3 regions of the Bacillus cereus group sp. Bce041 genome follow, and region 3 is predicted to be linked to each of the others. Evidence: predicted binding sites of a transcription regulator. Region 3 holds the regulator's gene; each other region holds the start of a gene.

Region 1 (10,749 bases), on a different contig from region 3:
CAAATATAGATACAGTATATCCAATGATATCAGAAGCTGCTTTTTTAAGACTCTGCCCCTTACCATCCTCAGTAATATTAATAATTCCCTCTGTATTGGATCCCCAATTTCTTTTTCCATAATAAATCAACCCATACTTACTTTCATTCCATTTTCTAACCGTTTGCTTAACTGGAATCGCCTTAACCGTTTCAATTAAAGGTTCTACTAATTTATCATCATTATAATCAGGCTTTGCGTATCCGTCTCGTATTATAGTAATATCTTCTGACTTCTTCTTATTATAAGAGATTAAATAAGTTTCTTCTTTCCCATCATCATTTTTCCCATAAACAAATGTATCAAACGCTGTGATTGTTCCATCTGAATGAAATGTAAGATCAAAATCAGTTGCCATATACAATTTCTTTGGCAAAGGATATTTTTTATTTATATCTTCAAAAATACCTTCTACTCCAGACTTATATATATTATTATGTTTAAGTTTAACTGACCTTTCATGTTTTAACTTTTCTATAAACCATGCCAATTTACCATTGTAATTTATTGCACTTTTATAAATCTGCATCCCATAAAATGATGTAATTGCAACAATAATGATAATAGAAATGGATCTCCATGCTATTGAATTTGTTAATTTTTTAGATTCATATTCTCTATTTTTTATCACCCGCATTGTAGTAAATGTAGTTATGGATATAAAAAGTACTATACATAATAACAAAATGTAAATATTATAATTCATTCTTCCGTACTTACAGTATAAGGCCAACTCATAACAAAAAATTCCGTATACAATTATTAGTATTGGATTTGTTACTAATGACAGAAGTATCCTTTTTGTATTTTCTCTAAATATAGAAACCACCCCTAATTACATGAATTACTGATATTAAGTATACTTTATTGTAAAGTAACAAAAAAGCTATTTAATCTTGCCGCAAAAAATACAATAGACATCTTTCTATTAAAGCCGTTTACAAATCTAGTTGTTTCATAGACAATGGATTTTTGAGTGAATACTAAAGTTGCTTCATTTATATGAATTACAAATCCAAGCATGATGCTTAATAAAAAAATAAATCCTGTCATACGCCCCTACGTAATGGAATGAGAAATAAGATAAATCAAAATAGGCTCACCATACTAAGTGAAACAAGCGCAAAAGCTAGCAAAGTACTCAGGCTGACCGTAAACCTTCCTTCTTTATCTTACATAAAATTTCCTATTGTACATTTTATCATGATTGAGGAGAGAAAAGATTAATATAAACCGATGCAGCTAAGTAATATTATCGGATCAAATGTAGTGTAATCACATATTTCTCATTCTCTTAAGTAAGGACTAAAAATAACCTATCCATAGAGCTACTAAAACCACTACGAATAAAGCAAAGCAACATGTAATATTTCGAATCCACTTTTGTATATCATCAAAATACTTTTCTATAAATGCAGTGTAAATAGAAAGCATAAGAAGTAGCACAATGAAAGTAAAAGATCCCAATTTATCGTTAAACTTTTCATTAGTAAATGTACTTACATGAAGGAATAGAAAAACAAACGTTACTATGAATAGCTCAAATAACCTTTTTTTATTCACCCCACCACCACCTTACAGCAATTACCTTTTATTCCATTTTATCAGAACATACTGTGTAGCAGCACATGAATATTATATTCATGTTAAAAAGGCCAACAATCCAAGATTGTTAGCCTCTAATTTCCATATTCGCACCTTTTATCACTTTACTTCCTAACAACAGGAATCCACATTTCACCAAATACTAAGCCATTTCTCTGCCCCATTTCAACCGTTGTATTCGGTCCACCAACATAGGCAAAATCCTTTGCTTCTGGTAAAGCTTGACCGAAGCCGATGCCAGTAAGCTTATTACTTAGCTCTTCAGCCGTTTTGTCTTCCCCTTTCACTACTAAGTATTCTCCCCTCGGAAACTGAATCACTCTAGATTCTTCTTCTATTTGTGCTTCTGTCATGACACCCGCATAATACATCATTTTGTTATTCACCGCTTCGCTCACGGAAAAAATGTATTCATTTGTAGCTAAAGCTTTTAAAGTGTCCAGCCTTCCATCTTCTTTAACAGCCGACCAAAAGTCTTCCTTTTCTTTATTTATTCCAGCAAAGTCTGTGTATTCACTCTTAATTTCAGTTCCAATACCTAACACAATAAAGCTATCTTTTTCTTCTATAGTATAATTTTTCATGTTCAAAACCTGCCTCTTTTTTTATTAATCAAACGATTTATCTTTTCATCTGATACGTTTATAATACCTTTAAACCATGTCAAAAAATGATACTGTTTAGGAGACTAAAATGAAAAAAGTTGAACGGATTAATACAATGATGCGGTATATCAACAACCGCTCTCACTTTACAATTTCTGAAATTATACAAGAATTTAACATATCACGGTCGACAGCTATTAGAGACATTAGAGAAATTGAAGCTATGGGAATGCCACTTGTCACTGAAGTTGGGAGGGCTGGGGGATATTTTGTTATGCACAACTCTATCCTGCCCGTTGTTCGCTTTACTGATAATGAAGTGAAAGCTCTTTTTATTGCCTTTATGGCTACGAGGAATCAACAACTTCCCTACCTAAAGAGTCGTCAATCTTTAGCCGAAAAACTACTAGGACTCATCTCAGAAACCCAGCAAGATGATCTCGTTCTTTTAAATCAACTCTTGCTTTTCCAAGGGACTAACCCTCATAATCCCGATCTACTTGAGCTTTCTGATCTCCCCCATCCTATGTTAGAAAAACTCATTCAAATCCTTCTTTTGGATAATCATTTATTGATTACTATGAAAGAAGATGAAGAAATCAAGACTTATCCAATTTATCTATTGCACCTTTATCAAGAAAAAAGCCATTGGATCATTGAAGGGTTTGACTTAAAAAAAGAAAAGAAGATGATGTTTCCTGTCGATGATCTCATTAATATCGAACCATACACGACGAACAAAAGGCTAAATAAGAAAAAGATTTTAGAAAAACTAAGTAAGAAGGACGAAATAATCAACTTGGTACTTGAACTTGGACCAAAAGCAATTGCCCAGTTCAAAAAATACCATCCTTTAAAAATTTCAATATCTTATACTAATCCTTACCAATCTACAGCCATTTTAAAAACTTTTATCAATGTTAACAATCCCGATGAAGTGACGGAAATAATAAATTGGCTGCTTTTTCTAGGGAAGGATATTAAAATCAAAGAAATACCCGATGAAGTATTAGCAGATTTACAAAAACGAGTGTGCTTATACATTCCATAAGCAGTGAGCCTCAAATATTAAGCTTTATCACTGGATAATTATCCTATTTTTAAATACCATTTCATTTACTACAATGAGAGCATGATAAATAATAAAAGCACGGAAAATCTCCCGTGCTTTTCTAGATATATATTATTCCTGAAGGTTTCGTTTATCACGTTTCTTACCCTAACTGACGTTTAAATGCTTTACTGGCGAAAAAGTAAGAGATGACCATTATACCTACGCACCAAGCGAGCGCAATCCAAATATCGTTTCCAACAGTTCCTTCATATAAAAGAGCACGAATCGCATTCACGATTGAAGTTACAGGCTGATTCTCTGCAAACGCACGAACAATTTTTGGCATCGTTTCGGTAGGCACAAAGGCCGAACTAATAAATGGAAGAAAAACTAGCGGGTACGAGTAAGCAGTCGCCCCTTCCATAGACCTCGCTTTCAATCCTGGAATGATAGCTAGCCATGTTAGCGCCAGCGTAAACATCCCAAGTATCCCAGCTACCGCGAGCCAATCTAGAATATTAGCACTGGAACGGAAACCCATTAAGAGTGCAACAAGAATAACCACCACGATAGTAAGTACATTAGCAACTAGAGAGGTTAAAACGTGAGCCCACAATATGGATGAGCGCTTAATAGGCATCGTAATGAAACGTGCCATCAGCCCACTCTTTACATCCGTAAAGAGTCGCACGGAAGTGTAAGCTACACCGGATGCGATAGCCATTAGCAAAATTCCCGGCAATAAATAATTAACGTAGTTTTCCGTTCCAGTTTTTATTGCGCCGCCAAACACGTAGACAAATAATAGCATCATCATAATCGGTGTAATCGCTACTGTAATAATTGTATCCGGACTGCGCATAATGTTACGCATTAAACGACCTAGTAATACACCTGTTTTACTTTTCATTTACATCTCCTCCTTTTTGCCAATGATCGAAAGGAATATTTCTTCCAATGTCGGTTGCTTCTCGATATACTCCACTTTTGCCGGCGGGAACATCTCTTTTAGTTCAGCAAGAGTACCTGTCGTAATAATTTTTCCGCCATGCAAAATAGCGATACGGTCTGCCAGTTGTTCTGCTTCCTCCAAGTACTGAGTCGTAAGCAAAATAGTTGTACCGCTACCAGCAAGTTCCTTGACTGTATCCCACACTTCGATTCGCGCTTCAGGATCAAGTCCAGTCGTTGGTTCGTCAAGAAAAATAACTGCTGGCGCCCCAATCAAACTCATCGCGATATCAAGCCGGCGCTTCATCCCGCCTGAATACTGATCTGCCCTTTGGTTTGCCGCATCAGTCAGGCTAAATCTTGCAAGTAGATTGTCAGCAACTTGAGCGGGATTGGAAACACCACGTAATTTGGCGATCATTATCAAGTTTTCCCTCCCAGTCAGCATACCGTCTAAAGCTGCAAACTGCCCTGTCAAACTGATACTTTGACGAACATGATCTGGTTGACTCTGTACATCAAATCCACAAATACTTACTTCACCGCTATCTTGCTTCATTAGTGTCGAAAGGATGTTGACCGTTGTCGTCTTTCCCGCTCCATTTGAGCCTAGCAGCGCGAAAATTTCTCCACGCTGCACCTCAAAATCTACCCCTTTTAAAACTTCCTTATCTTTAAAGGATTTTTTCAAGCCTTTTACAGAAATCACTGCATGACTCATACTTTTTTCCTCCCTATAAAAATGTTTTGCGAAGACTATTTATTTACCTCTATCTATTTAGTATCACTGATATTCTGTATTACTTAGTACCGAGTTAAAAATATAACTGAATAGCTATGATGGCAATTCATATGTGTAACCAGCTAATCAGTCGGTACTACTTATTCCATTTATTTTTTTCTCAATTTCTTCATAATACTTTCATTCAAATCTTCACGATACTTGGAGACGTAAGTTTTAGCATTTGCCACTAGTTCGTCAGCAAAGGAAGCCACGTCATCCCCAGTAATGTCAAGCACTTGTCTTCCTTCCGTTGCACCCGCTTCGAACAAATCGATTAATTCATACTGTATGTGTAACATATCCATCCCGTTACCCGCTGAAAAATTCCACATGTAGTTTTGAATTTTCTTAAATACAAATTGGTAGTCCTCTGGCAGAGCCTCAACTCGTGCCATCATCATTTTGTACTCTTTTTTATCACCAATTAACTTTTTGAACATTTCTAACATCTTATTTTCCTCCTTTTTTATAAAACCGAACAAGAAATTCCCAAAGTATCGGCCGGAACATTTTATCTTATGAACCTATTTTGACTTCAAGACGTTAATTTTTGACGATACAAAATCCCATTTTTCCCAAAACAATTCAAGCTCCTGGCGGCCTTCTTCATTTAATGAATAAAACTTACGAGGCGGTCCCATATCTGATGGTTTCTTTTCAATATTCACAAGCTTTTTCTTCTCTAATCGTACGAGGATGGTATACACCGTACCTTCCACAACTTCGGTAAACCCAAGATCATTCAGGTGGCGGGTAATCTCATAGCCATACGTTTCACGGCGACTAATGATTTCCAGTACACACCCTTCCAGTGAACCTTTCAGCATTTCAGTTAAATTTTCCATGTCCTGATCCTCCTTTACCCCCTATTCTGTCTGACTTATATTCAGTATCACAGAGTACTAAGGCGAATTTTTTACTGAACAGTTTTTGTGAATCTGAACTATTCAGTATCACTTATTACATCTACATTGTATGACTAAGTAGTTATGGATGTCAACTTTATTTTCAAAAAAATTAAAAATCCGCTTTACCCTAATCGGATACAGCCTACTTTTTTATTGTAAGGACCATCACACTAGCAAAACAGAACTGATTCAAAGTGTAATTTATATCAGCTCTGTTTTATTGTTTTTATACCGATATATCTTGTTTTTTCACGATACAAATTGTTTCTCACTACCATTCCCATTGCATATAAAGCATAAAGGCAAGTGCGGTCAGAGAAAATTTCCAGAGATTATCCGTACATGATACGAGCCCCTAAAATACAATTCTGTTAGAAATCTGTTCTCTATATTCTCTTTTATTTTATTTCTGATAGTTGATTAGCAACACTATCTAAAAATTTTTCTACCTTTTCTTTTGATGTATCCGGCGCATGATAACCGATCGTAAATGTAAGCCTTCCATTATAAGAGCTTGCTCCCATTGAAAAGAATGGTGCATACATAATAGGTGATGCCATATACCCGTCCTCAGCTTGAATTTGACCAAACTGAATAGGTTCCTCAGCAATCACTCCCAAATTTGTCAGTAATGGCAACGCCATCCCCATCTGTACAGCCTGTTCATATTGCTGATTATACATTTCCTTCACTGTAGATAGCTTCATTTCTGCCAGTAACTCCATTCCTGCTGCTGAAGAAAGACCTGGATTTTGAGACTTTATTTTATCCATTGATTGTTTAACTCGAACAAGAGTCTGCTTAAATGTTTCATCGTCTTCCATTTTAATCACTGGCATTTCCATACCGGATAAGTTGCAAATAGCACCAGTTGTATTATTAGGCAGATATCGACGTAAATCAATTGTCAAACCAATCATTTTTTCTGCAGTGCGAGGTTCTGCATACACAGTGAAATGTGATAAAACTCGGAAGTAAGCAGTCATGATTACATCATTCAAGGTAACCTGTTGTGCTTTTGTCCATTGGGTTAAACGTAGAGTTTGCTTATGGCTCAATCGCCGTACGGACATTTGGGGAAATTTATTTTTGTTAGGTTGAGATGGAAAAGACCATAACGATGCCTGTTGTTCTTGGTTAGGACGATACGCACTTTTTATGTCCGATATTCCAGCGTATTTGAATACATGTGATTGATCTCGACAACTCTCATTTCCCTCATCAAATTCCTTTATAATTTGCTTCTTAGACCGTCCCAATGAAAGGTGAGTATATATTGTTCCAAGCAATTTTATATATTCCTTGACTCCTGCACCATCTGAACATAGATGAGACAATTTCACAACTAACATATCTATTGTAGTGCCCCGTAATAATTTCGTTTGAACCATAGGCCCCTGAATACGATCACCAGGTTCCTTAATAAAATCTATTGCCATTATTTCAAGTTCTTGATTATTTCCTTCTGCAAAAAAGCAAATAGATGAGTTAGTGTCAGATGAATGTTCCTCCCAGTAAGGAATATCATTTTCTACAAACCGGCTGTTCAAAACTGGTTGCAATTGCAACGTTATCCTTACTGATTCTTCAAGTATTTCCTTGGATATACCTACAGGAAAATAAAGAACTGCATTAATTTGTTGATCTGCAGAATAAAGACCTAATACATAATTCATTCGATCTTGTGGTGTTACTGAATACTTTCTTTTCTCCATAATTCCGTCCCCCTTTAGGACTTTTTGTATAACCCTATTTTCCATATGCTTGTAATTTTTCTAGTCATTTTTCTTCAAGAGCTAATAACGCTTATTTTTTGAATTTTTAACGAAATCATCTTCTCCGTATTGGTTTCATTCTTTTTACAGGTGATATATTCATTATTTTATTGTTATCAACACTGCCTAACCTTACAATAAAACCAAACGAAAATAAATTAAGTTTACATATACATAAACATTTTATTATAACGTCTATAAATTATCAATACAACAAATAAATCATTTTTATGTCTGTCAATAAAAAACAATATATTCAAGGTCCACTTCATAATAAAAGATTGATGTGCATGTAAATGTACCCATATCACTTTCAAAATAAGAATGAGAATTTTTTCAACAAAAATAAGATGCAGTTATTGATTTTACAGTAAAAAAAGCCCCTCCATTTTGAAAATGCGCAATCAAAATGAGTAGGGCTATTTCCAATTTAAATTTTATAAAAGAATGATTATCATAAATAATATTTTACTTTTTAGTCTACCTTATTATTTTCAATCCATTTTCCTAATAAATGAATGGATTTTATTCCTATAATTTGAGGTGGTATCGTTGGTTTTTAAAAATAGAAAGCTTATTTTCAAATCAAATGAAAAAGAGGTAAAATTATAGATATTCATGTAGAAATTTCGTTTTGGGGATACTTAAAATCTTAAGGTGATGGGCATGTGGTGTTATACTTTAAAAGCTCTATAAATTTTATAGATATAGCGATTTTCTTTATTAATAATCATTTGTATGTGTGTTTACTCACACACATACAAATGATTTATAAAGCCACAATTAAGTGAAAACATCTTTTCCGTTACGATAACATCATAGCCATGTCTTCTGCTGCATTTGTAATTAGTTTTAAACCAAATGTTTCTTGTAATACATCAAGCACGCCAGGTGAAATAAATTCAGGAGCCTTTGGACCGATGCGAATATCTTGAATTCCAAGACTAAATAGCCCGAGTAAAATGGCAACCGCTTTTTGTTCAAACCATGATAGCACAATACTTACTGGCAATTCATTCACTTCACATTGGAAAGCATCAGCTAATGCAGCTGCTATTTTCACTGTAGAAATGGAATTATTACATTGTCCTAAGTCGATGTAGCGCGGAATCTCGGTACCAGGTACAACACCGTAATCCACATCATTAAAGCGGAATTTCCCGCAAGAAGTTGTTAAAATAACTGTTTCTGGCGGAAGTGACGTTGCTAATTCACGATAATATTCTCCACCTTTTCCCGGTGCATCACAACCGGTAATAACAAAGAAACGCTTTATCTTCCCCTCTTTTACTGCATTAATAATTTCCGGAGCTAATGATAATACTGTATTATGATGAAACCCTGTTACTAACTGTTCATCCGACTCCATATGTACTTCTGAAAGTTCTAGTGCTTTTTGAATCAATGGTGTAAAATCATCATTTTCAATTTTTTGTACACCCTCTAAACCTGCAATGTCATATGAAAAGAATCGATCAGAGTATGATCCTTTAATTGGCATAACACAGTTCGTTGTAGCTAATATGGCACCAGTAAATTTTTCAAAAAGGCGTCTTTGATCATACCATGCCTTACCGATGTTTCCTTTTAAATGTTTATATTTTTTCAGTTGCGGGTATCCGTGTGCTGGTAGCATTTCAGAATGCGTATAAATATTAATGTCTTTTCCTTCTGTTTGCTTTAATAGTTCTTCTAATGCAAATAAATTATGGCCCGTAACTACAATTGCTTTACCTTCTACACGATTTTGTGTAATTTGTACAGGTTCTGGCACACCAAAATGATTCGTATGTGCCTCATCTAATAATTCCATCACCTGTAAAGCTGATTTCCCCACTTTCATAGCCATATCAATATGCTCTTGTTCGTTAAAATTAGAATTTGTTAATGTCATATATAAAGCTTCTTGTGTTGTAGCATCTACAAATCCATCCGTATACCCTAGCTGAGCAGCATGTGTGCGATAAGCTGCAATTCCTTTTAGCCCAAACACAATCGTATCTTGTAGACTCGCAATCGTTTCATTCTTGCCACAAACACCCATTACTTTACATCCGCCTGTTGGCGTTTGTTCACATTGATAACAAAACATATCATCCCACCCTCTCCCAATCATTCATTACACCTTAAGCATAATACCCATTGAAAAAAAGTGATGTGATATCAATCACAATAATATATAAAGATTTGTGACAGTTCATATTGTTGACATAATACTTTTATTGACATCCAAAAAATATACATTAGTGTGCACACATCTTTCGATACTTTTAAATAGCTAAATAATTAATTTGGAGAAATATATACAACAAAAAAATTTTTTTGAATCCCTTATACAAATAATTGCAATTCATCTCATATGAAAATAGCGTATTTTTTATTTTAAGGAACTATCATTTTTTTATTAAAGCCTTCATTGTAAACCTCTTTATTTACAATACATTTACACTATCTTAACATTACTTACATTATTTATATGATATATTTATATAGAAGCTACTTAAGAAATTTCATATACATTTTATCTTTATGATCTCTAATCTAATCAATAAAAAGATCATGTTATATTTTTATAACAGGGGTGAATTACGATGACTGAAACTTTAAAAACACTTATAATGCTTGATGCTACTTACGTTGTTATTGCAATTATGACAGTACTAGTATTTGTATACTTGGAATTAAAATCTCAGTAATATATGCTGACGTAATCGACAGATTCAGCATTTAAATATAGTTAGAAGAAAGAAAGAAAGGAGAAAATTATTTCTCCTTTCTTTTGTATTTCTACAATTTCTTATTTTAATAAATCCAATGTATGTAAAAGTAATCCCTTGTCTCCTACTTCTCCATGACCAGGTACTACCGAATTTATATTTCCATATCGCTTCAGCACATTCTCAATCGATGTAGACCATTCATTTACATACGCATCCGCAACATTTCCTAAATCTTTAGCTTCCGCAGATTTTACTAAACAGCCTCCAGCTAAAATTTGATATTGTGGCAACCAAACAACAATATTATC
Region 2 (10,749 bases), on a different contig from region 3:
AGGAGCTTATATTATAAGACTTTCCTACGATTAAAAATTAAACTGAAATTTCAGAATAGAAAATCACATTTCCAGAAACATATATTATGATAATTTCCGCGCACTTGAATTAACTTTTTAGAAGTACTAACCTATCGGTGAGCAGAAGAAAATTCTGTAAAAAGAAAGGAGAATACTTTATGATGACCAATTTACAAAAGGAGTTTTTTAAACGCTTAAAAATTCCTGCAAAAGAAATAACATTTGATGATTTAGATGAAATTCTCTTAAAAATGGGAATGATTCTCCCCTATGAAAATCTTGACATTATGGCTGGTACTATTAAAAATATCTCAAAAGATAACTTAATAGAAAAGTTACTTATTCAAAAACGAGGTGGACTTTGTTATGAATTAAACTCCTTATTGTATTATTTTTTAATTGATTGTGGGTTTCAAGTATACAAAGTAGCCGGTACTGTTTATGATCTGTACGATAATAAATGGAAACCCGATGATGGTCATGTCATTATCATATTAAGTCATGAGGATAAAGATTATGTTGTGGATGCAGGTTTTGCATCTCATCTCCCTTTACATCCAGTCCCTTTTAACGGAGAAGTCATCTCCTCTCAAACAGGAGAATATCGAATTCGTAAGCGAAATACTCGAAAAGGTACGCATATTTTAGAAATGAGAAAAGGAGCTAACGGGGAATCTACAAGTTTCTTACAATCTGAACCTTCAAACGAATGGAAAATAGGCTATGCTTTCACTGTAGATCCAATAGATGAGAAAAAAGTGAATAACATTCAAAAAGTGATTGTAGAGCATAAAGAATCTCCTTTTAATAAAGGGGCTATCACTTGTAAATTAACTACTTATGGTCACATATCATTAACAAATAAAAATTATACAGAAACCTTTAAAGGCACTAAAAATAAACGACCAATAGAATCTAAAGATTATGCTCGCATTCTTCGTGAATCTTTTGGAATAACGCAAGAGAAATATGTAGGAAAAACACTAGAAAGAGGTTAGTTGACTACAAGTACTTCATAATAAAGCAGATTCTATATTTAGAATCTGCTTTATTTTATAATTTGTTATAAATTAATTTAATTTTGTTGTTACCCTTTAATTTTCAATTATATATTCATCATCATATTTATCGTATTGTAACCCTTTCCCTATCTTTGATTCTGTAACTTGATCTCTTAAAAACGGTGCAGCATCCATTTTGCTAGTTGCAATTTCAATTCCATATTTTTTCGTTAAATAAGCTAACTCTAGTAAAAACCACTCTCTTCGCAATGTAACTGGAATATCAAATGTTTTTCTTTTCATATATAATAGCACCTCTTTTATTTTCATAACTTAAAAACATCACTGGATGCACTTATTAAAACTACCTTTCACCGCTAACATCCAATGAAACATTATAGTATATGCATGTCCATTTCAAACGTGCTATCACAAATATGATATTTAAGTTTACATAATTATATTATGTAATAGTAAAAAAGGAAGGCATGTCCCTTCCCCTTCTACTATAGAGATTTAAATTAAGAACATCTTGGTACACCTAAAGCTAAAAATAAACCTGCTACTCCCGCAGTAATCGGTACTTTTAACGTAATAACATCGTCTACCTTCGTTACTAAAAAGTAAGCATTACCTTCTTGTAATATACAAGTTACCAACAATTGAAATTCCATTCAAATCTCCTCCTTTCAATCGATATACTATAATTTATGAAATCTCTTTCAAAACGTAATAGGAAATATATCTATTTTTCCTTATATACAAAATAAATGTTTATAAGTCTAGTAAAAATATTAACTTTCTAAATTTATATAAAACGTGTAATATCCAATAAGTTCCTATATAATCAATAAGAAGAATCTTACAAATGGAGGTATGAAAATGACGATTTTAAGTAATATTGTTGCAACTTTATTTTTTATTGCTTTTATTCTTTTAATCTTATGTATTATTTCATTCTTTAAGAAAAATGGAAAAGCAAAACAATATGGACGTCCTACCGTTATTCTTTTTATGATTTCTATTATATTAATAACGGCCGGTACAACAAAATCGGAACACCCCGTCGTCGAGTTTTTTTCTACTTTAAGTTTCATTCTATTTATATTCTTCCTTGTTCTAGCAATCTTATCTGTTATTAAGAAAACAGGTGTAGCGAAAAAACAATTTATTATTACAGCCGTATTATTTGTCATTTTTGTTGCGCTATCAGGTATTTCAGATTCTTCTTCTGAAAAAACGACAGCAACTAGTACAAAAGTTGCTTCTAACAATGAAGAACACAAAGATAGCGAAAAGAAAAAAGAGGCGGACGAAAAAACTCAAAAGCAAGAAGATGAGAAGCGTCTAGCCGATGAACAAGCTCGTAAGCAAGAGGATGAAAAACGTCAGGCTGATGAACAAGCCCGTAAACAACAAGAAGAGCAAAAACGTCTAGCCGATGAACAAGCTCGTAAACAACAAGAAGAGCAAAAACGCCTAGCTGATGAGCAAGCTCGTAAGCAACAAGAAGAGCAAAAACGCTTAGCTGATGAGCAAGCTCGTAAGCAACAAGAAGAGCAAAAACGTCAGGCTGATGAACAAGCTCGTAAGCAACAAGAAGAGCAAAAAGCACAGCAAGCTCAAACACAACCTGCTTCAGGAAATACTAGTAGTGCATATTACAAAAATTGTGCCGCAGTTAGAGCTGCCGGGAAAGCTCCTCTATATAAAGGACAACCAGGTTATGACTCACATCTTGATCGTGATGGCGATGGAGTTGCATGTGAAAAATAGTAGTAAAAAAGAAGCTTCTAGTAAGCTTCTTTTTTATTATCAGAAACTATTATGACGAATTCCCTCTCCCTCTTCCTTTTATAAAACTCATTTGATTATCCTTAAAATTGACACATTATAAGTGATTTCAATCACCACATTGTTTTTCATTTATTGCTATTCTTAATTTAGATATTACATTCAAACTTTATGGAGGCATTCATATGGAACATACATTTACTGAAACTTCTATTGTCGGTGAGATTGTTACACAATTTCCAAAAGCTAGTAATCTTTTTAAATCATATAGAATAGACTTTTGTTGTGGTGGTAATAAACCACTTATTGATGCAATTCATGAAAGAAATTTATCAGCAACAGAAGTACTTACAGAATTAAATACGCTTTATCATAATACGAAACGATTAAATGAATCTGAAATTGATTGGAAAAATGCTTCTTATCGTGAATTGATTGATTATGTTATAAATAAGCATCATCGCTATTTAAATGAAGAATTACCACAGTTAAGTCCGTATGTGACGAAAGTATTACGCGTCCATGGAGCAAGTCAGCCTCACTTAGCTCAAATTCATAAGCTATTTCACGAATTAAAGATGGAATTAGAACAGCATTTAATTAAAGAAGAAACAGAAGATTTCCCATTAATTTTAGAATTTGAACAAAATCCAATTGACGAAAACTATGTGAAATTACGTAAAGTAGTAGATGAGTTGGAAAATGAACATAACCACGCAGGCAACATTATTAAAGAACTTCGTAAAGTTACAAATGACTTTACTCCTCCAGAAGGAGCTTGCGGTACTTATCGACTTGTTTACCAACGTCTTGAAGCGCTAGAGTCTGATTTATTTGAGCACATTCATTTAGAAAATAATATTTTATTTCCACGTGCCATTACGAGAGCATAAATAAAGAGCAGGACATGAGTATACATACTTATGTCCTGCTCTTTCATTTGGTAAAGACTATACACATCCCTCTCGAATAAATCCGAATTTTAACAATTTGTGAATCATTATAAAAATGTGATAAACATCACATCTCTTCCTTTTTTGATTTTCTATAATAAAAACATAATCCTTTGTTCAACATTTCACAGAAAAAGGGGAAACGAAAATGAAAAAACGTTTAGTTATGATCGGAAATGGTATGGCTGGCATACGCTGTATGGAAGAAATATTAAAACATGATAGTGATTCATATGAGATTACTATTTTTGGAGATGAACCTCATCCAAACTACAACCGTATTATGCTCTCTCATGTTTTACAAGGCAAAACAAATATGCAAGATATCATTATGAATGAATACAGTTGGTATGAAGAAAACGAAATAACTTTGTATACAAATGAAAAAGTTCAAAGTATTAACCGAGAAGAAAAAATTATTATTACAGAAAAGAATCGTACTCTTACATATGACAAACTCATTATCGCAACAGGTTCTAGTGCTTTTATTTTGCCTGTAGAAGGTTCCACTCTCCCTGGTGTAACAGGATTTCGAACAATTGAAGATACACAATTTATGATTGATACCGCTAATGAAAAGAAAAAGGCTGTTGTCATTGGTGGTGGGTTACTTGGTTTAGAAGCCGCAAGAGGTCTTATTGACTTAGGGATGGACGTACATGTTGTTCATTTAATGCCAAACTTAATGGAGCAACAACTAGATACGAAAGCAGCTTCTCTTCTGCGCGAAGATTTAGAAGCGCAAGGCATGAAATTTCTAATGGAAAAGAAAACTGTAAAAATTCTTGGTACAGACCATGTTGAGGGCATTCAATTTGAAGATGGTGAAGTTGTAGATTGTGATTTAATCGTAATGGCTGTCGGAATACGCCCAAATACGCAAATAGTAAAAGATGCTGGTTTAATTGTAAATCGCGGTATTGTAGTCAATGACTATATGCTAACAAATGATGAGTCCATTTATGCAGTTGGAGAATGTGCAGAGCATGACGGTATCGCATATGGACTTGTTGCTCCTCTTTATGAACAAGGTGCGATACTAGCAAAACATATAACAAATTTACAAACTGATGGATATTCGGGCAGTATCGTCGGTACGCAATTAAAAGTTGCAGGTTGTGATTTATTCTCTGCTGGTCAAATTTATGAAGATGATCAAACGAAAGCAATATCCATCTTTGATGAATGTAAACGTTCCTATAAAAAAGTATTAATTCGTGATAATAAAGTCGTCGGTATCGTTTTATATGGTGACACAGCTGACGGTACACGTCTCTTTAGCATGTTAAAGAAGGAAGAAGATATACAAGAATATACACCAGCTTCCCTTCTTCACAAAGCTGGTGAAGAAAGTGAATTTGACGTTGCTACAATGAGTGCGGATGACACGATTTGTGGATGTAATGGTGTTACGAAAGGTTCAATCGTTCACGCCATTTTAGAACAAGAGTTAACGACTTTTGAAGAAGTTAAAGGCTGTACGAAAGCCGCAGGTTCTTGTGGTAAATGTCGTCCACTTGTGGAACAAGTTTTATCTCATACACTTGGAGATGCTTTTGATGCCTCAGCGCAATCTGCCGGTATGTGTGGATGTACACCTTTATCCCGTGATGAAGTCGTAGCAGCCATTCACGAGAAAGGCTTAAAATCTCCAAAAGAAGTACGAAATGTTCTTGGTTTTGCACATGAAGACGGCTGTTCGAAATGCCGCCCTGCTTTAAACTACTATTTACGTATGGCGATTCCAGAAGAATATGAAGATGATAAATCGTCCCGTTTCGTTAATGAAAGAATGAATGGTAACATCCAGCACGATGGTACATTCTCTGTTATTCCACGTATGTACGGAGGCGTTACAACAGCTGATGATTTAATGAAAATTGCTGAAGTTGCGAAAAAGTACGATGTTCCTCTTGTGAAAATTACAGGTGCAAGCCGAATCGGCTTATATGGTGTTAAGAAACAAGATTTACCTAACATATGGGCTGACTTACATATGACTTCGGGATATGCATATTCAAAATCGCTTCGTAATGTAAAATCATGTGTTGGTTCTCGCTTCTGCCGTTTCGGTACGAAAGATTCATTAGGACTTGGTATGCTCCTTGAACAATCATTAGAAATGGTAGATACACCTCATAAAATGAAGATGGGTGTAACGGGCTGTCCGCGTAACTGTGCGGAAGTACTGACGAAAGATTTTGGCGTTGTTTGTGTCGAAAATGGATACCAACTTTATATTGGCGGAAATGGTGGTACAGAAGTACGTGAAGCTGATTTTGTAATGATTGTCCCTACTGAAGATGATGTCCTTCGCATCGCTGCAGCTTACATGCAATATTATCGTGAAACTGGTATTTACGGAGAGCGTACCGCCTACTGGACAGAACGTTTAGGCTTCGATCACATAAAAGAAATACTACAAGATGCAAGTATGGTTACTACGTTAAATGAACGTTTCCAAACAGCTCGTAGAACATATACGGAAGCATGGGGACAAGCACTAGAAACGAAATCATTAAAAGCGATGTATGAAGTAGAAACTGTGAAATAAGGAGCTGTGATCTAAATGATACACACGAAAGAAAAAATAAAAGTTATGCGTGCGGAAGATCTTGCTATTCAAATCGGTAAAGAAGTGCAAATGAAAGGTATGTCTATCGCCCTATTCCGCCTTTCAAATGGCGATATTCGAGCTGTAGAAAATCGTTGTCCTCATAAAAACGGACCGTTAGCAGAAGGGATTGTGTCTGGAGAATTCGTCTTTTGTCCACTGCATGATTGGAAAATCTCACTACTAACAGGTGAAGTTCAAAAACCTGATGACGGCTGTATTCAAACATACGAAGTAGAAGTTATTGACGGTGACATTTATTTATACATGTAATTTTCGAAAGGAAGCCTCCTCTGGCTTCCTTTTAAATAAAAATTGATGAGGTGCAATTATGAACGGATATGTATATTTAGTTGGTGCAGGACCAGGTGATGAAGGGCTTATTACAAAAAAAGCGATAGAGTGTTTAAAACGTGCAGATATTGTTTTATATGACCGTTTACTAAACCCTTTCTTTCTTAGCTATACAAAACAAACATGTGAACTTATGTATTGCGGAAAAATGCCAAAGAATCATATTATGCGACAAGAAATAATTAACGCACACCTTCTTCAATTTGCGAAAGAGGGCAAAATTGTTGTCCGATTAAAAGGCGGAGATCCATCTATTTTTGGCCGTGTTGGTGAAGAAGCAGAAACTTTAGCAGCAGCAAATATTCCATATGAAATTGTACCAGGCATTACATCTAGCATCGCCGCTAGTAGCTATGCAGGTATTCCCCTCACCCACCGTGACTACAGTAATAGTGTCACTTTATTAACCGGACATGCAAAAGGTCCCTTAACCGATCATGGAAAATATAATTCATCTCACAATAGCGACACGATTGCCTACTACATGGGTATAAAAAACTTACCTACAATTTGTGAAAACTTACTACAAGCAGGAAAAAAAGAAGATACGCCAGTAGCAGTCATTGAATGGGGTACAACTGGTAAACAGCGCGTTGTCACAGGGACACTGTCTACCATTGTTTCTATTGTCAAAAACGAAAATATTTCTAATCCTTCTATGACAATTGTTGGTGATGTTGTTACTTTGCGGAATCAAATCTCTTGGAAAGAACGTAAACCATTGCACGGCAAGAAAGTTTTATTTGCAGCTGCAACAAATAAAAAAAGCGCAATAAAGCAAAAGTTACAAGAGTCCGGTGCAGAAATATATCAAATTCCAACTTTCAAAAAGAAAGAATACACAGTAACCTCTGAACAAATCAATAAGATTTTTAACGTTGATCGTCTTGTATTTTGTTCCGCTGACAGTGTAGACATCTTAATGCAATCATGCAGTAAATATCATAAAGATATTCGTTCCTTACAGGCAGAACTTCAGTATATGAACCTTTCTATTCAAGAAAAGCTCATGCAATATGGATTGTTCAGTAAACCTGCGCAATTTTCTTCGAATTCAACGATTTATTTAGGACGAAACATTAACCGAATTGCTGTTATTCAAGAAAAAATTGGTGCTGGTTCCTATATGATGACTCATGAGTACACAATTGATCATCGCTTCGATGAAATTCATTCACGTATTCTTTCTGAATTCTCATGGGATAGCATTGTATTTGAAGGTCGTGCTTCTATTGATACGTTTCTAGCAGAAATAAAACGCCTTGGCTTTATCAATATTCTTACTCTCCCATTCTCGTATACCGACGTTCCAACTTTACACTATGCAAATAAAGTTGGGTTTCATAACGTAGATCATCAATTACAAGAAACTCTTATGAAGAAAGACATGGTGAGACAATGAAAGGAATTGTATATGTTGGACATGGAAGCCGGCTACAAGAAGGTAATGAACAATTCATTCAATTTATTCAATCTGTTATGAAAGAGCGAAACGAAAGAATTCAAAAAATAGCTTTTCTAGAACTAACGACACCTACTATTTCGGATGCAGTTACAGAAACGATAATAGAGGGAGTAACTGAAATAATGATTGTACCTGTTTTATTATTTGCAGCAGCTCACTATAAACGTGATATTCCTTTGGAGATAGCGAAAATGAAAAATCAATATCCACATATCTCATTTTCAGTTGTACAACCTTTTAGTACGCATCCGCATATGGTTGAACTTGTAGTGAAAAGAATACGTGAAACTATGCCAATGCAAGGTAGTAGTGTTTTACTCGTAGGGAGAGGTAGTAGTGATTTTCAGCCGATACATGAGTTACAACAAATCGGAGCAGCTGTCGAACAAAAACTCAGTCTACCAGTATCATGCTCCTTTTTAACGAAAGGAACGCCCTCTTTTACTGCTGAGCTAAAGACTATAACATCAACTGCATCCCATGTATATGTCATGCCCTACCTTCTCTTTACCGGATTATTGCTTCAAAAAATTAAGTTGTATACAAAAAAATACGATCACGTGACGACTTGTAATTGCCTACAGTTTGATACATATATGAAATTAACATTGTTAGAACGAATGGAGGAATGCATATATGTATAACATGTACCCCCTTATGTTTAATCTGCAAAATAAAGTGGTCGTTATCATTGGTGGAGGTAAAATTGCATATCGAAAAGCGTCTGGATTAAAAGATACAGGCGCTTTCGTCACCGTTATTAGCCCCGAGATTTGCGAGGAAATGAAAGAACTTCCTTATATTACTTGGAAGCAAAAAACTTTTAGTAATGATGATATTAAAGATGCTCATCTAATTTATGCAGCTACAAATCAACATGCTGTAAATATGATGGTCAAACAGGCCGCTCATGATTTCCAGTGGGTTAACGTTGTAAGTGATGGTACAGCATCATCGTTTCACACACCTGGCGTTATACGAAATGATGAATATGTTGTCACTATTTCGACTTCAGGTAAGGACCCATCGTTTACGAAGCGTATGAAACAGGAATTAACTTCTGTCCTTCCTAAACTTATAAAAAGACTTTCTCGTACTCATAAAATGTAATCTATCACTTAGCTAAAATAGGAATTAACTGTGAACAAACGTTTTTTAGAGGCGTTTGTTCTTTTTGCTTTAGTTTCGTTTTTTAGGATCAGACAAACAATTGGACAAGAATCTGTGAAGAAAAATAACGGCAACAATTACGGACAAAAAAGCAGTTGCTTGAGAGCAACTGCTTCAATACAGGTTTTATATTGGATATTCATTCAACCAAATTAGCGCTTGTTCATAATCATCAAAAAATCTCACAGATTCTTTCGTATTAGATTGTTGTAAATAATCCATTATCTCCCCCTCTTCAAGGAGAAATGCAATTGCCTTACTGTTATTCAAAATGATTTCATTGAAGAACTTCTCTTTCCATACTTTTTGAACAGAAAAATGATTTGGCGTGTATCCTTTTCTATCCACCAACAATTTGTATTTCCGCCCTTCAGAAATGAATTGCTGACAAACCTGCTCAAAACCATTAAACCATTCATACACATCATCTGTTTTTATATTGCCTACTAGATGGGTAACAATTATATCTCCTGAAACTGTTGTGCTGATATTCTGTTTACTCAACTTGGAATCCCCCTTAGTTACAATTTTGCGGAAAAACCGCTATCAAACTAAGCTCATGTAACGTCAATTATAAGCGAAATTGTGTCTTTTTTCGCTAAGCTACTTGATTATCAGACATGGTACAATTGTAAACGATACCCAATATATCATAGACTGTTTTCTTCTCATATCTATGGGATTTCCGCCATCATTTACCGCCTCAAATCTATTCGTTTTAACACGTATATTCAAAACAAAATATATGACAAATAAATAACGACAGTTACTGTAATAATGCTGAAAAGTGTTGAAAATAAAACGATTTGTGCATGTAATTCAGGCTCTATTTGATATTCCATAGCAATGGTTGATGTATTTCTTGAAGTAGGAAAAGAACTTGCAATAAATAATGATTGTGCAACAATACCATCGATGTTTAGTATGTATATTACGGCAAGTGCTAATAATGGTCCCATCAGTAACCTTCCAATTAAAGCCCATGTTATGACTCGATGGAAAAAATTAAGCTTAATGTTGGATAATTGTGCCCCTAGCAATATGAGTGCTATTGCAACAAAACCATTCGCAAGCTGATTAAGAGGAATAAAGATAGAATTAGGTATTTGAATTGTAAAAGATTGAAAGAAAACCCCTAATACGAGTGCATGAAATACAGGCAGTCTTAGAAATGATTGAATAATACCTCCGATTGTTTTTGTTGCTGATAGTAAGTTATATATCCCATATGAATAAGTTAAAAGATTCTGGAAAATAACAATAAAAATTTGAATGGAAACCCCCACTGGATTGTGACTGAAAATCAATTGACTTACTGGTAACCCATAATTACCGGAATTCATTAACGAAATGCTATTTTTTAGAGCTGCACTTTCT
Region 3 (10,749 bases):
TAGACGTAATCCTTCTTCTCCGTCTCCTGCTTGTAATACTTTATATCCTTCATTCTTTAAATAGATTGTAATTAAATTCCGAATTTCTTTTTCATCATCTACGACAAGTATTGTTTCGTGTGCCACAATATCTCCCCCATCACTTTTTTAATCCCTAACTTCTATTATAGGAAAACTTCTGAAGAAAAACGCTCGGAAATCCTTAAGATTTTCTGAAGACGCAAAAAAGGTCTAGACTCCCCTTAAGTCTAGACCTTTAAAAAACCCCTTTTATTTACGAACGTAGATGAAATATAGTACGAATAAAACTCCCATAACATACATAATCGGATGAACCTCTTTACGACGACCACTCACAACCATTGTAATTGGATAGAAGATAAATCCAATCGCAATCCCAGTTGCGATACTATACGTAAGTGGCATAGAGATAATTGTAAAGAATGCTGGCACTGCAATCTCGAATTTCTTCCAATCAATTTCCCCTAAGGAAGAAACCATCAAGATTCCTACAATAATTAAAGCCGGCGCCGTTACAGCTGGCGTTACAACACTTAGTAATGGCGAGAAGAATAGTGCCAGTAAAAAGAATCCTGCTGTTACAACTGCTGTAAATCCAGAACGTCCTCCTGCTGCTACCCCTGCAGACGATTCAATGTAAGACGTTGTTGTTGATGTACCAAGAATCGCACCAATTACAGTTGCAATCGCATCTGCAAATAACGCTTTTCCGGCACGTGGTAATTTATTGTTCTTCATTAATCCTGCTTGATTCGCAACCGCTACAAGCGTACCTGCTGTATCAAAGAAATCGATAAAGAAGAACGTTATAATAACAATCCCCATTTGAACTGTGAAAATATCTCCGAAGTGCGTTAACGCCACGCCGAACGTTGGTTCTAGACTCGGTATTGCTCCCACCACAGCTTTCGGAGTATCAATTAATCCTGTTGCTACTCCTAAGATCGCTGTAAGAATCATACCGTAAAATACTGCACCATTAATTTTCTTAATCATGAAGATGATCGTAGTAACAACCCCGAAGATTGCTAGTAACGTTGTACCCTTTGTTAAGTCCCCCAACCCAACAAGAACTGCATCATTTTTCACGATAATTCCGGCATTTTGGAATCCAAGAAATGCAATGAACAATCCGATACCTGCTGCTACTGCAAACTTTAACTCCGATGGAATTGCATTGATGATTTTTTCACGAATACCTGAAGCAGTAAGAATAATAAAGATAATACCTGACATTAATGTTCCGGCAATTGCTGTTTGCCATGGAATCCCCATCGTTAACACTGCTGTATAAGCAAAGAACGCGTTAATTCCCATACCTGGCGCTAAAGCAATTGGATACTTCGCGAAAATACCCATAATTAACGAACCGATCGCTGCCGCTAATGCCGTAGCAACGAATACTGCACCTGGATCCATCCCTGTACCTGCTGGTAACCCTTTAACATTTCCAAGCGACAGCGTAGCAGGATTGACAAATAGTACATAAGCCATAGATAGAAATGTCGTTAACCCTGCTATGAACTCAGTCTTATAATTCGTACCGAGCTCATCAAACTGAAAATAGCGTTTCATCCTACGTTTCCCCCGTTATATGATTACTCGCCGCATTTCTCCTAGCCCTCTTTTATCCCGAGAAACAAAAAAGGCTTCCATTGCATATATACATGGAAGCGTTCTATGAATAAAGATAAGATTCCCCTCACCTTTATAAAAACGCCTCGTAGTCAAGCCATTTACGGTAGCTAGGTAGAAACTTTCGGGCCATATCCCCGATATTATACGACGGCTATAATATTCACTTTTTGTTTGAATTACATAATCATATTAACTCGACGAAGTAGTTTTGTCAATTTAAAAAACGAACGTTTTTATAAACTTTTATAGTTTTGTTCGTATTAACACCAAAATAAAAAAGATCCACCTATGCATAAGCAATAGATGGACCTTTTTATAAATACTATTCCCACTCAATAGTTGCTGGTGGCTTACTCGTTACATCATACACGATACGGTTAACGTGTTTTACTTCGTTTACGATACGTACAGAGATTTTCTCTAATACGTCCCAAGGGATACGTGCCCAGTCAGCTGTCATACCGTCGATAGATGTTACTGCACGGATACCTACTGTGTAATCGTAAGTACGCTCGTCACCCATAACACCTACGCTACGCATGCCAGGAAGTGCAGTGAAGTATTGCCAAATTTCACGGTCTAAGCCCGCTTTAATAATTTCTTCACGTAAAATCGCATCAGATTCACGAACGATTTCTAATTTCTCTTCTGTGATTTCACCTAATACACGAATACCAAGACCCGGTCCTGGGAATGGTTGACGCCATACGATTTCATCAGGAATTCCTAGTTCAGATCCTAATACACGTACTTCATCTTTAAATAACGTGTTTAACGGCTCAATTAATTTGAACTGCATGTCTTCTGGAAGACCACCAACGTTATGGTGAGATTTAATTGTTTGTGCAGTTGCTGTACCACTCTCAACGATATCTGTGTAAAGTGTACCTTGCGCTAAGAAGTCCATACCTTGTAATTTTGACGCTTCATCATCAAATACGTAAATGAATTCGTTACCGATGATTTTGCGTTTTTGTTCTGGATCTTCTACACCTTTTAACTTGTCCATGAAGCGGTCTCTTGCATCCACTTTAATAACGTTCATATGGAAGCCTTCGCTAAATGTTTTCATAACGCCTTCTGCTTCACCTTTACGAAGTAAACCGTGGTCAACGAAAATACATGTTAATTGATCACCAATTGCTTTATGAATTAATACTGCTACAACAGAAGAGTCTACACCGCCACTAAGTGCGCATAGTACTTTTTTGTCTCCAACAGTTTCACGAATCTTTTCTAATTCTACTTCGATAAAGTTCTCCATGTTCCATCCTTCAGAACAACCACATACGCCGAATACGAAGTTTTTAATTAAATCGTTACCGTGCTCAGAGTGACGTACTTCTGGGTGGAATTGTACACCGTATAAGTTTTTCGCTTCATTGCTCATACCAGCAATTGGGCAAGACTCACTTGTTGCGTCTACTACGAATCCTTCAGGTAAACCAGTTACTAAGTCACCATGACTCATCCATACAACTTGCTCTTCTGGAAGGTTCGCATATAGTTTTGATTCGTTCTCTACTTTAAGAACAGCTTTTCCGTACTCGCGGTGATTTGCACGCTCTACTTTACCACCGAAGTGTTGCGTCATAAGCTGCATACCGTAACAAATACCGAAGATTGGTAAACCTAGTTCAAAGATTTTTTCATCACAATGTAATGCACCTTCACCGTATACACTATTTGGTCCACCAGAGAAAATAATCCCTTTTGGATTCATTGCTTTAATTTCTTCTGCAGTAATTGTATGTGGATGAAGTTCACTGTATACACCGAACTCACGAATTCGACGTGCTATTAACTGATTGTATTGACTTCCAAAATCTAAAACGATAATTGTATCGTGTTGTTTCTTCAAAATAATCACCCCAACGTTAGTTCTCGTATATAAATATTTTCACCAATTTGGCGAAAAGCATTACCAATATAATAAAAAAAGCCAGTCCTCCGCCTCTAGTCTCATAACAAAGAAAAGGCAGGGGTCTGGCTTTATAAAGAAAGATAGTCTCCGCTCTTTATAAATATAAGACACACTGCCTTCATAGTCAGGTTGTTTACGGTAACCCGGTAGAGACTCTCAAACCATATCATTGAGGATATATGAAGGATCGTTTTATATTATCTTCCTAGATTCTAACAATGAAGTATCAATATGGTCAAGAGAGAAAGCGACAAAATTCTACAGAAATTCATTTCCTTTTCTAAAAAACATAAAAAAACATCCATTTCTATATAGAAATGGATGTTTTTTAGGACAAACGGAATTACATCATTCCGCCCATACCGCCCATGCCCATGCCGCCCATGTCAGGCATTGCTGGTGCATTTGGTTCTGGCTTGTCAGCTACTACAGCTTCAGTTGTTAAGAACATAGCTGCAACAGATGCTGCGTTTTGAAGTGCAGAACGAGTTACTTTAGCTGGATCTACGATACCAGACTCAAGCATGTTAACCCATTCGCCAGTAGCTGCGTTGAAACCAACGCCTACTTTTTCGCCTTTTAGACGCTCTACAACTACAGATCCTTCTAGACCAGCGTTGATTGCGATTTGACGAACTGGCTCTTCTAGTGCGCGAAGTACGATGTTGATACCTGTTGCTTCGTCGCCTTCAGCTACGATAGAAGCTACTTTTGTGTATACGTTCATAAGTGAAGTACCACCACCTGCAACGATACCTTCTTCTACTGCTGCACGAGTTGAGTTAAGTGCATCTTCAATGCGAAGTTTGCGCTCTTTTAACTCAGTTTCAGTTGCTGCACCTACTTTAATTACTGCTACGCCACCTGCTAGTTTAGCAAGACGCTCTTGTAATTTTTCACGATCGAATTCAGAAGTTGTTTCTTCTAATTGCGCACGGATTTGACCGATGCGAGCTTCGATTTGTTCTGTGCTTCCTACACCTTCAACTACAGTTGTGTTTTCTTTTGTAACAACAACTTTACCAGCGCGTCCTAAAGATTCAACTGTAGCAGATTTTAAGTCACGACCTAATTCTTCAGTGATTACTTCGCCACCTGTTAAGATTGCGATATCTTCTAGCATTGCTTTACGACGGTCACCAAATCCAGGAGCTTTAACAGCTACTACGTTGAATGTACCACGAAGTTTGTTCACTACTAATGTAGCTAAAGCTTCGCCTTCTACATCTTCAGCAATGATAAGAAGTGGTTTACCTTGTTGTACCACTTGCTCTAATACTGGTAAGATTTCTTGAATGTTAGAAATCTTTTTGTCAGTAATTAAGATGTATGGGTTATCAAGAACTGCTTCCATTTTGTCAGAATCAGTAATCATGTAAGGAGATGCATATCCACGATCAAATTGCATACCTTCTACTACGTCTAATTCTGTTGTGAATCCTTTAGACTCTTCTAAAGTAATAACGCCGTCGTTACCAACGCGCTCCATTGCTTCAGCGATTAATTGACCTACTTCTTCGTCAGCTGCAGAAATAGCAGCTACTTGTGCGATAGAAGATTTGCCTTCGATTGGTTTAGAAATCGTTTTTAATTCTTCAATTGCAGCAGTAACAGCTTTTTCGATACCTTTACGAAGCCCCATTGGGTTCGCACCAGCTGTTACGTTTTTAAGACCTTCACGAATCATAGCTTGCGCTAATACAGTTGCAGTTGTTGTTCCGTCACCAGCTACGTCATTTGTTTTGCTAGCAACTTCTGCTACTAATTTCGCACCCATGTTTTCGAATGCATCTTCTAATTCGATTTCTTTTGCGATTGTTACACCATCATTTGTAATAAGTGGTGAACCAAATTTTTTCTCAAGTACAACGTTACGACCTTTTGGTCCAAGCGTAACTTTTACTGCGTTTGCAAGAGTGTCGACACCGCGAAGCATCGAACGACGTGCTTCTTCACTAAATTTAATATCTTTTGCCATAATAATTGACCCCCTTGGATTTTTTAAGATTTATATAATTAACCGATAACTGCTAAAATGTCACTTTCACGTAAAATCAAGTAGTCTGTACCTTCATATTTCACTTCAGTACCTGCATATTTTGAGAAGATGATAAGATCACCTGCTGCTACCTCTAAAGCAACACGCTCACCATTCTCAAGCACTCGACCAGTACCTACTGCAACAACTTTACCCTCTTGTGGTTTTTCTTTTGCAGTATCTGGTAATACAATACCACTTGCTGTTTTTTCTTCTGCTTGAACAAGCTCAATTACAACGCGATCACCTAATGGCTTTAGCATGAACAATAACCTCCTCATTTTGTTATGTAAATTTCTTTTATTAGCACTCAAGTCATCCGAGTGCTAACACACTTATAATAATAAATAATCTCAATTTCTTTTGCAAGTAAAAAAATCATAATTTTTTCGCAAATCACTATATAAACTTTCTATATACAATACTGCCTTTACTATATGAATCGTTGTTTCCACTGCTCGTATGTTACAATATGAAAGGACACCCTAAGTTGTTTTCGCTACACATACAACTTTCTCCTGTCTTCTATTATAATTTCAAATAAGGATTTACGAAAAAAACATAATTCAAGAGGTTTATATCGTAGGTAGCATATTTACATGTTATCCTAACTTATCTCATACACTATAGTTAGAAAGGATGGTTAAACCATTTGAAGAAACAATACTGGTGGATTATCGTTACATACATTTTAATGCAGTTATCTGGCGTTGTTGGATTACCACTTCTCCTAAAAACAGGACTCTATGATAATAGAGGATTTACCATTGAGGAAAAAGGACAAATCATAACAGGACACTGGGCAATTATTAGCTTCTTTGTTGCATTATGTATCGTACTTTGGTTACTTAGAACAGATATTCGTGACAGGCATTTAGATGCAATGCGCTCTTCTGTTCCAGCTACTATTGGATGGATTTTTATCGGGTTCTTCTTAGCTTTCTTTTCACAAATAGTTGCCGGTATGATCGAGATGCAGCTGCTAGGAATTAAACAAGGTTCAGAAAATACAATGAAACTTATGGAAATTGCAAGAACGACACCTTGGTTCCTTATTGTTGTTTCTATAATTGGACCTATCTTAGAAGAAATCGTATTTAGAAAAATTCTATTCGGCACGCTTTATAAGAAGTTTAACTTCTTTATCGCAGCTATCATTAGTTCGCTTGTATTCGCAGCAATTCATTTTGATTTTACTCACTTATTGGTATACACTGCTATGGGGCTCGTATTCGCCTTCTTATATGTGAAGACGAAACGTATTATCGTTCCGATTGCAGCTCATGTTGCGATGAATACATTAGTCGCTATTGGGCAAATTTTTATGAGCAATGAACAAATTCAAGAAATGATTAAAGAAGCTGAAAAAATGCAAGGCTTTATCGGAGGATTTTTTGTATGAGAAACTCACCATTGTTCATGGCTGCACTATACTTCCTTCTTGGATGTATCTTTACACGCTTCGCCATTACGAACGTGACAGATACAATCTGGAATATGTGGACAATACTATTTGCAGTTATGGCAACAATTGATTTTAATTTGGCACTTCGCCTTATATTAGTTAAATTCACAAAGAAGAAACAATAATAAAACGCAGAGGTCGCTTCCTCTGCGTTTTATTGTGGATAGTTTTTCAAAAAGTAAACTAATGTTTGTAACTCTACAGCTAAGTCAATATGATGAATTCTAATATTCTCTGATACGTTTAATCGCGCTGGTGTGAAATTCAAAATACCGTGCACGCTTGTTTCAGCTAATCTATCTGCTACAGCTTGTGCTACTGTAGCCGGTACTGTTAATATTGCCACTTGTATATCATTTGATAATCTCTCTTCTAATTCATCTAAATGATATACAGGAATGCCCCCGATTTCTGTTCCAACTTTCTCTTCACTAACATCAAATGCCATTTCAATTTTTGTATTATTGTTTTTCGTGAAATTATAATGTAAGAAAGCGGTCCCTAAATTACCTACTCCAATAAGTGCTACACGTGTTATATCATCTTGATCAAGTGTTTCGCGGAAAAATGATAATAAATAATTTACGTTATATCCATATCCCTTTTTCCCTAACGCTCCAAAATACGAAAAATCTCTTCGTATTGTTGCGGAATCTACTTTTACTGCCTCACTCAATTCGGCCGATGAAACACGCTGCTTACCAGAAAGAGATAAGTTTTGGATAAATCGATAGTATAGAGGCAATCTTTTAGCAGTGGCTTGTGGAATCTTTTGCTGATCCATATGACCTCTCCTCTCTTCCTATCTTTATTCATATACTTTAATCAAATACAGAAGTTTAGCACTCATTAAATTCCTTGTATAATAAAGAGAAGAAGTATTCTCTCTTTATTTTAAACTATACACTATTTTTAGTATGATTGAGAAATATAAACATGGCAAAGTTAAGAAATTATTTGAGGTGAAAACATTGATTTTATTACAAGTAAACGCGCTTTCGAAATTATACGGTGCAGAAACGATTCTTGCAAACATAAAATTGGAAGTACAAACAAAAGATCGTATCGCATTAGTTGGAAGGAATGGAGCAGGAAAATCTACATTATTAAAAATTATCGCTGGTGAATTATCTCATGATGGTGGCGAAATTATAAAACCGAAAGATGTCTCAATCGGATATTTAGCTCAAAATACTGGACTAGAAACGTCTTTAACAATTTGGGATGAAATGCTAACCGTCTTTACCCACTTACAGCAAATGGAGACAAAACTTCGAAGGCTTGAGCAAGAAATGGGAAAAGAAGAAAACTTTTCAAACGAAGCTACATATGAAAGATTGTTAGCTGATTATGACCAACTACAACTCAATTATAAAGATCAAGGTGGATATCAATATGAAGCGGATATTCGCTCCATTTTAAGCGGCCTTGGCTTCCCAGTTGAAACGCACCAGACGACGATCTCTACTTTAAGCGGCGGGCAAAAAACAAGATTAGCTCTCGGGAAATTATTATTAACAAAACCAGACTTACTTATTTTGGACGAGCCTACAAACCATTTAGACATCGAAACATTAACATGGCTTGAGCAATATTTGCAAGGTTATCCTGGCGCAATATTAATCGTCTCACATGACCGTTATTTCTTAGACAAACTCGTTACACAAGTATATGAAATTTCGAATAAAGAAAGCAGACGATTTGTTGGTAACTACAGTAAATATTTAGACTTAAAATCAGCATTATATGAGCAAGAAATGAAACGTTACGAAAAACAACAAGATGAAATCGCAAAACTTGAGGACTTCGTTCAAAAGAATATAGCTCGCGCTTCTACAACCAAACGTGCTCAAAGTCGCCGTAAACAACTAGACAGAATGGAATTATTAACGAGACCATTAGGGGATTCTAAGTCAGCATCATTCCACTTCGATATTGAAAAACAAAGTGGAAATGATGTTTTACAAGTAAATGATGCAACCATCGGCTATGATGAAAACCCTATAATTGAACATGTAACTATGCGCTTAACTCGCGGAGATAGTGTTGCTTTAGTTGGTCCAAACGGAATTGGGAAATCCACATTGTTAAAATCCATTGTGAATAAGTTACCACTATTAAATGGTGATGTTTCTTTCGGATCAAATGTATCTGTTGGTTATTATGATCAAGAACAAGCAAACTTAACATCTTCTAAACGGGTTTTAAATGAACTATGGGATGAATATCCACTGCAACCGGAAAAAGAAATCCGTACTATACTTGGGAATTTTTTATTCACAGGAGATGATGTACTGAAACCAGTATCTTCCCTTAGTGGTGGACAAAAAGCTCGATTAGCTCTTGCAAAACTTATGATGCAAAAGTCAAATTTGTTAATTCTAGATGAGCCTACGAACCACCTTGATTTAAATAGTAAAGAGATTTTGGAGAATGCTTTAATTGATTACCCTGGGACTCTTCTATTCGTCTCACATGACCGCTACTTTATTAACCGTGTAACAACGACTGTGGTTGAGTTATCAACAGAAGGTGCACAGGAATATTTAGGGGATTACGATTACTACGTTGAAAAGAAAAATGAAATGATTGAACGTGCAGAACTTGAACAGCAAGAAAGTGACGTTCCTGTTCAAAAGGTGATTGCACAAGAGAAATTAAATTATTTAGAAGAAAAAGAGCGTAAAAAACTAGAGCGTCAACGCACTAGAAAAATTGAAGAGCTAGAACAAAGTATAGTGGAATTAGAAGAAGAAATTGCTACGTTAGAAGATCAACTTTGCTTACCAGAAATATATGCAGATTATGAAAAAGCTAGTGAAATTACAACTAAAAAGCAAACGCTACAAGAACAACTTGAAACTTGTATGGCAGAATGGGAAGAGCTGCATGTATAAGCATATTTAAATAAGGAAGATGTCTCATAAGTCAGGATTTTTGACTATGTGACATCTTTTTTTAGTACTTAAACAATTTTTTGAATATATCTATCGTAACTTAGAATATACTAACGATTTTTTAAATATATCTATTGTAACCCTATATATATTAACAATTCGACACGAAATATCGTTTTAACGACAAAGATTGACAATATTAGCATCTTCTATAATGGGGAGATGTTTCAAAATGTTTTTCGGGGATATCTTCTTGCTTTTTATTTCCCGAAAAAGAACAAATTCAAAGGTCTGACATCAACCTATTTACCCACAAGTTTATACACATATCCACCTTTATAAAATAAACATCAAAATAGCTTTTCCACATTATCCACAGTCAATAAAAAAGTTATCAACATTTTATATACACAATAAAACCCACATTATCAACAGATAATATGGGTTTTATCCACAGCCTGTGGTTAATTATGTGTATAACTATGCTTCAATATCTAATCCTGGATTTGCATTTAAGGCTAATGTTGCACGCTTACCTTGTTCATAAGCAATTGTCCCTGCCGCTGCAATCATCGCTGCATTATCTGTGCATAAAGATAGCGGCGGAATAATTAATTCAATGTTTTCTTTTTGTGCAAATTCCTCTTCTAATCGCGCACGAAGTCCTTTATTAGCAGCTACTCCACCAGCAAGAAGTAATTGCTTTACATTATAAGCTTCTGCTGCACGAGCTGCTTTCGTTACAAGTACATCTATTACACTTTCT

The links. Region 3 encodes Rex, which represses fermentation and respiration genes when NADH is low (regulators of the CRP and FNR family bind a similar motif). Its sites were predicted from a motif close to TTGTGAAATATTTCACAA; they were not measured.
Positions count from the first base shown of each region.
Region 1: hcp (hydroxylamine reductase) is a predicted target of Rex. The motif match lies at 9,877-9,894, and genes of this name have one in related genera.
Region 2: nirB (NADPH-nitrite reductase large subunit) is a predicted target of Rex. The motif match lies at 3,825-3,842, and genes of this name have one in related genera.

Region 1 is NZ_JBQXON010000012.1:101,153-111,901, reverse strand. Features, by position in the region: gene ACUN13_RS26040 (WD40/YVTN/BNR-like repeat-containing protein) at 1-868, opposite strand, end outside; partial or broken gene ACUN13_RS26035 (LysE family translocator) at 982-1,145, opposite strand; gene ACUN13_RS26030 (DUF3963 domain-containing protein) at 1,345-1,602, opposite strand; gene ACUN13_RS26025 (GyrI-like domain-containing protein) at 1,749-2,228, opposite strand; gene ACUN13_RS26020 (helix-turn-helix transcriptional regulator) at 2,338-3,300, shown strand; gene ACUN13_RS26015 (ABC transporter permease) at 3,464-4,213, opposite strand; gene ACUN13_RS26010 (ABC transporter ATP-binding protein) at 4,214-4,975, opposite strand; gene ACUN13_RS26005 (DUF1048 domain-containing protein) at 5,146-5,487, opposite strand; gene ACUN13_RS26000 (PadR family transcriptional regulator) at 5,563-5,883, opposite strand; gene ACUN13_RS25995 (condensation domain-containing protein) at 6,345-7,661, opposite strand; gene hcp (hydroxylamine reductase) at 8,527-9,813, opposite strand; gene bla2 (BcII family subclass B1 metallo-beta-lactamase) at 10,519-10,749, opposite strand, start outside.
Region 2 is NZ_JBQXON010000003.1:409,592-420,340, forward strand. Features, by position in the region: gene ACUN13_RS13660 (arylamine N-acetyltransferase family protein) at 180-1,019, shown strand; gene ACUN13_RS13665 (hypothetical protein) at 1,116-1,325, opposite strand; gene exsG (exosporium protein ExsG) at 1,544-1,696, opposite strand; gene ACUN13_RS13675 (excalibur calcium-binding domain-containing protein) at 1,905-2,798, shown strand; gene ric (iron-sulfur cluster repair di-iron protein) at 3,002-3,709, shown strand; gene nirB (NADPH-nitrite reductase large subunit) at 3,918-6,323, shown strand; gene nirD (nitrite reductase small subunit NirD) at 6,339-6,656, shown strand; gene ACUN13_RS13695 (uroporphyrin-III C-methyltransferase) at 6,715-8,139, shown strand; gene ACUN13_RS13700 (sirohydrochlorin chelatase) at 8,136-8,846, shown strand; gene ACUN13_RS13705 (precorrin-2 dehydrogenase) at 8,839-9,312, shown strand; gene ACUN13_RS13710 (STAS/SEC14 domain-containing protein) at 9,499-9,900, opposite strand; gene ACUN13_RS13715 (AEC family transporter) at 10,104-10,749, opposite strand, start outside.
Region 3 is NZ_JBQXON010000032.1:2,391-13,139, forward strand. Features, by position in the region: gene ACUN13_RS31310 (response regulator transcription factor) at 1-126, opposite strand, end outside; gene ACUN13_RS31315 (NCS2 family permease) at 271-1,596, opposite strand; purine riboswitch at 1,726-1,828, opposite strand; gene guaA (glutamine-hydrolyzing GMP synthase) at 1,982-3,520, opposite strand; purine riboswitch at 3,685-3,786, opposite strand; gene groL (chaperonin GroEL) at 3,927-5,561, opposite strand; gene groES (co-chaperone GroES) at 5,600-5,884, opposite strand; gene ACUN13_RS31335 (CPBP family intramembrane glutamic endopeptidase) at 6,274-7,023, shown strand; gene ACUN13_RS31340 (YdiK family protein) at 7,020-7,211, shown strand; gene ACUN13_RS31345 (redox-sensing transcriptional repressor Rex) at 7,241-7,870, opposite strand; gene ACUN13_RS31350 (ABC-F family ATP-binding cassette domain-containing protein) at 8,058-9,983, shown strand; gene tsaD (tRNA (adenosine(37)-N6)-threonylcarbamoyltransferase complex transferase subunit TsaD) at 10,464-10,749, opposite strand, start outside.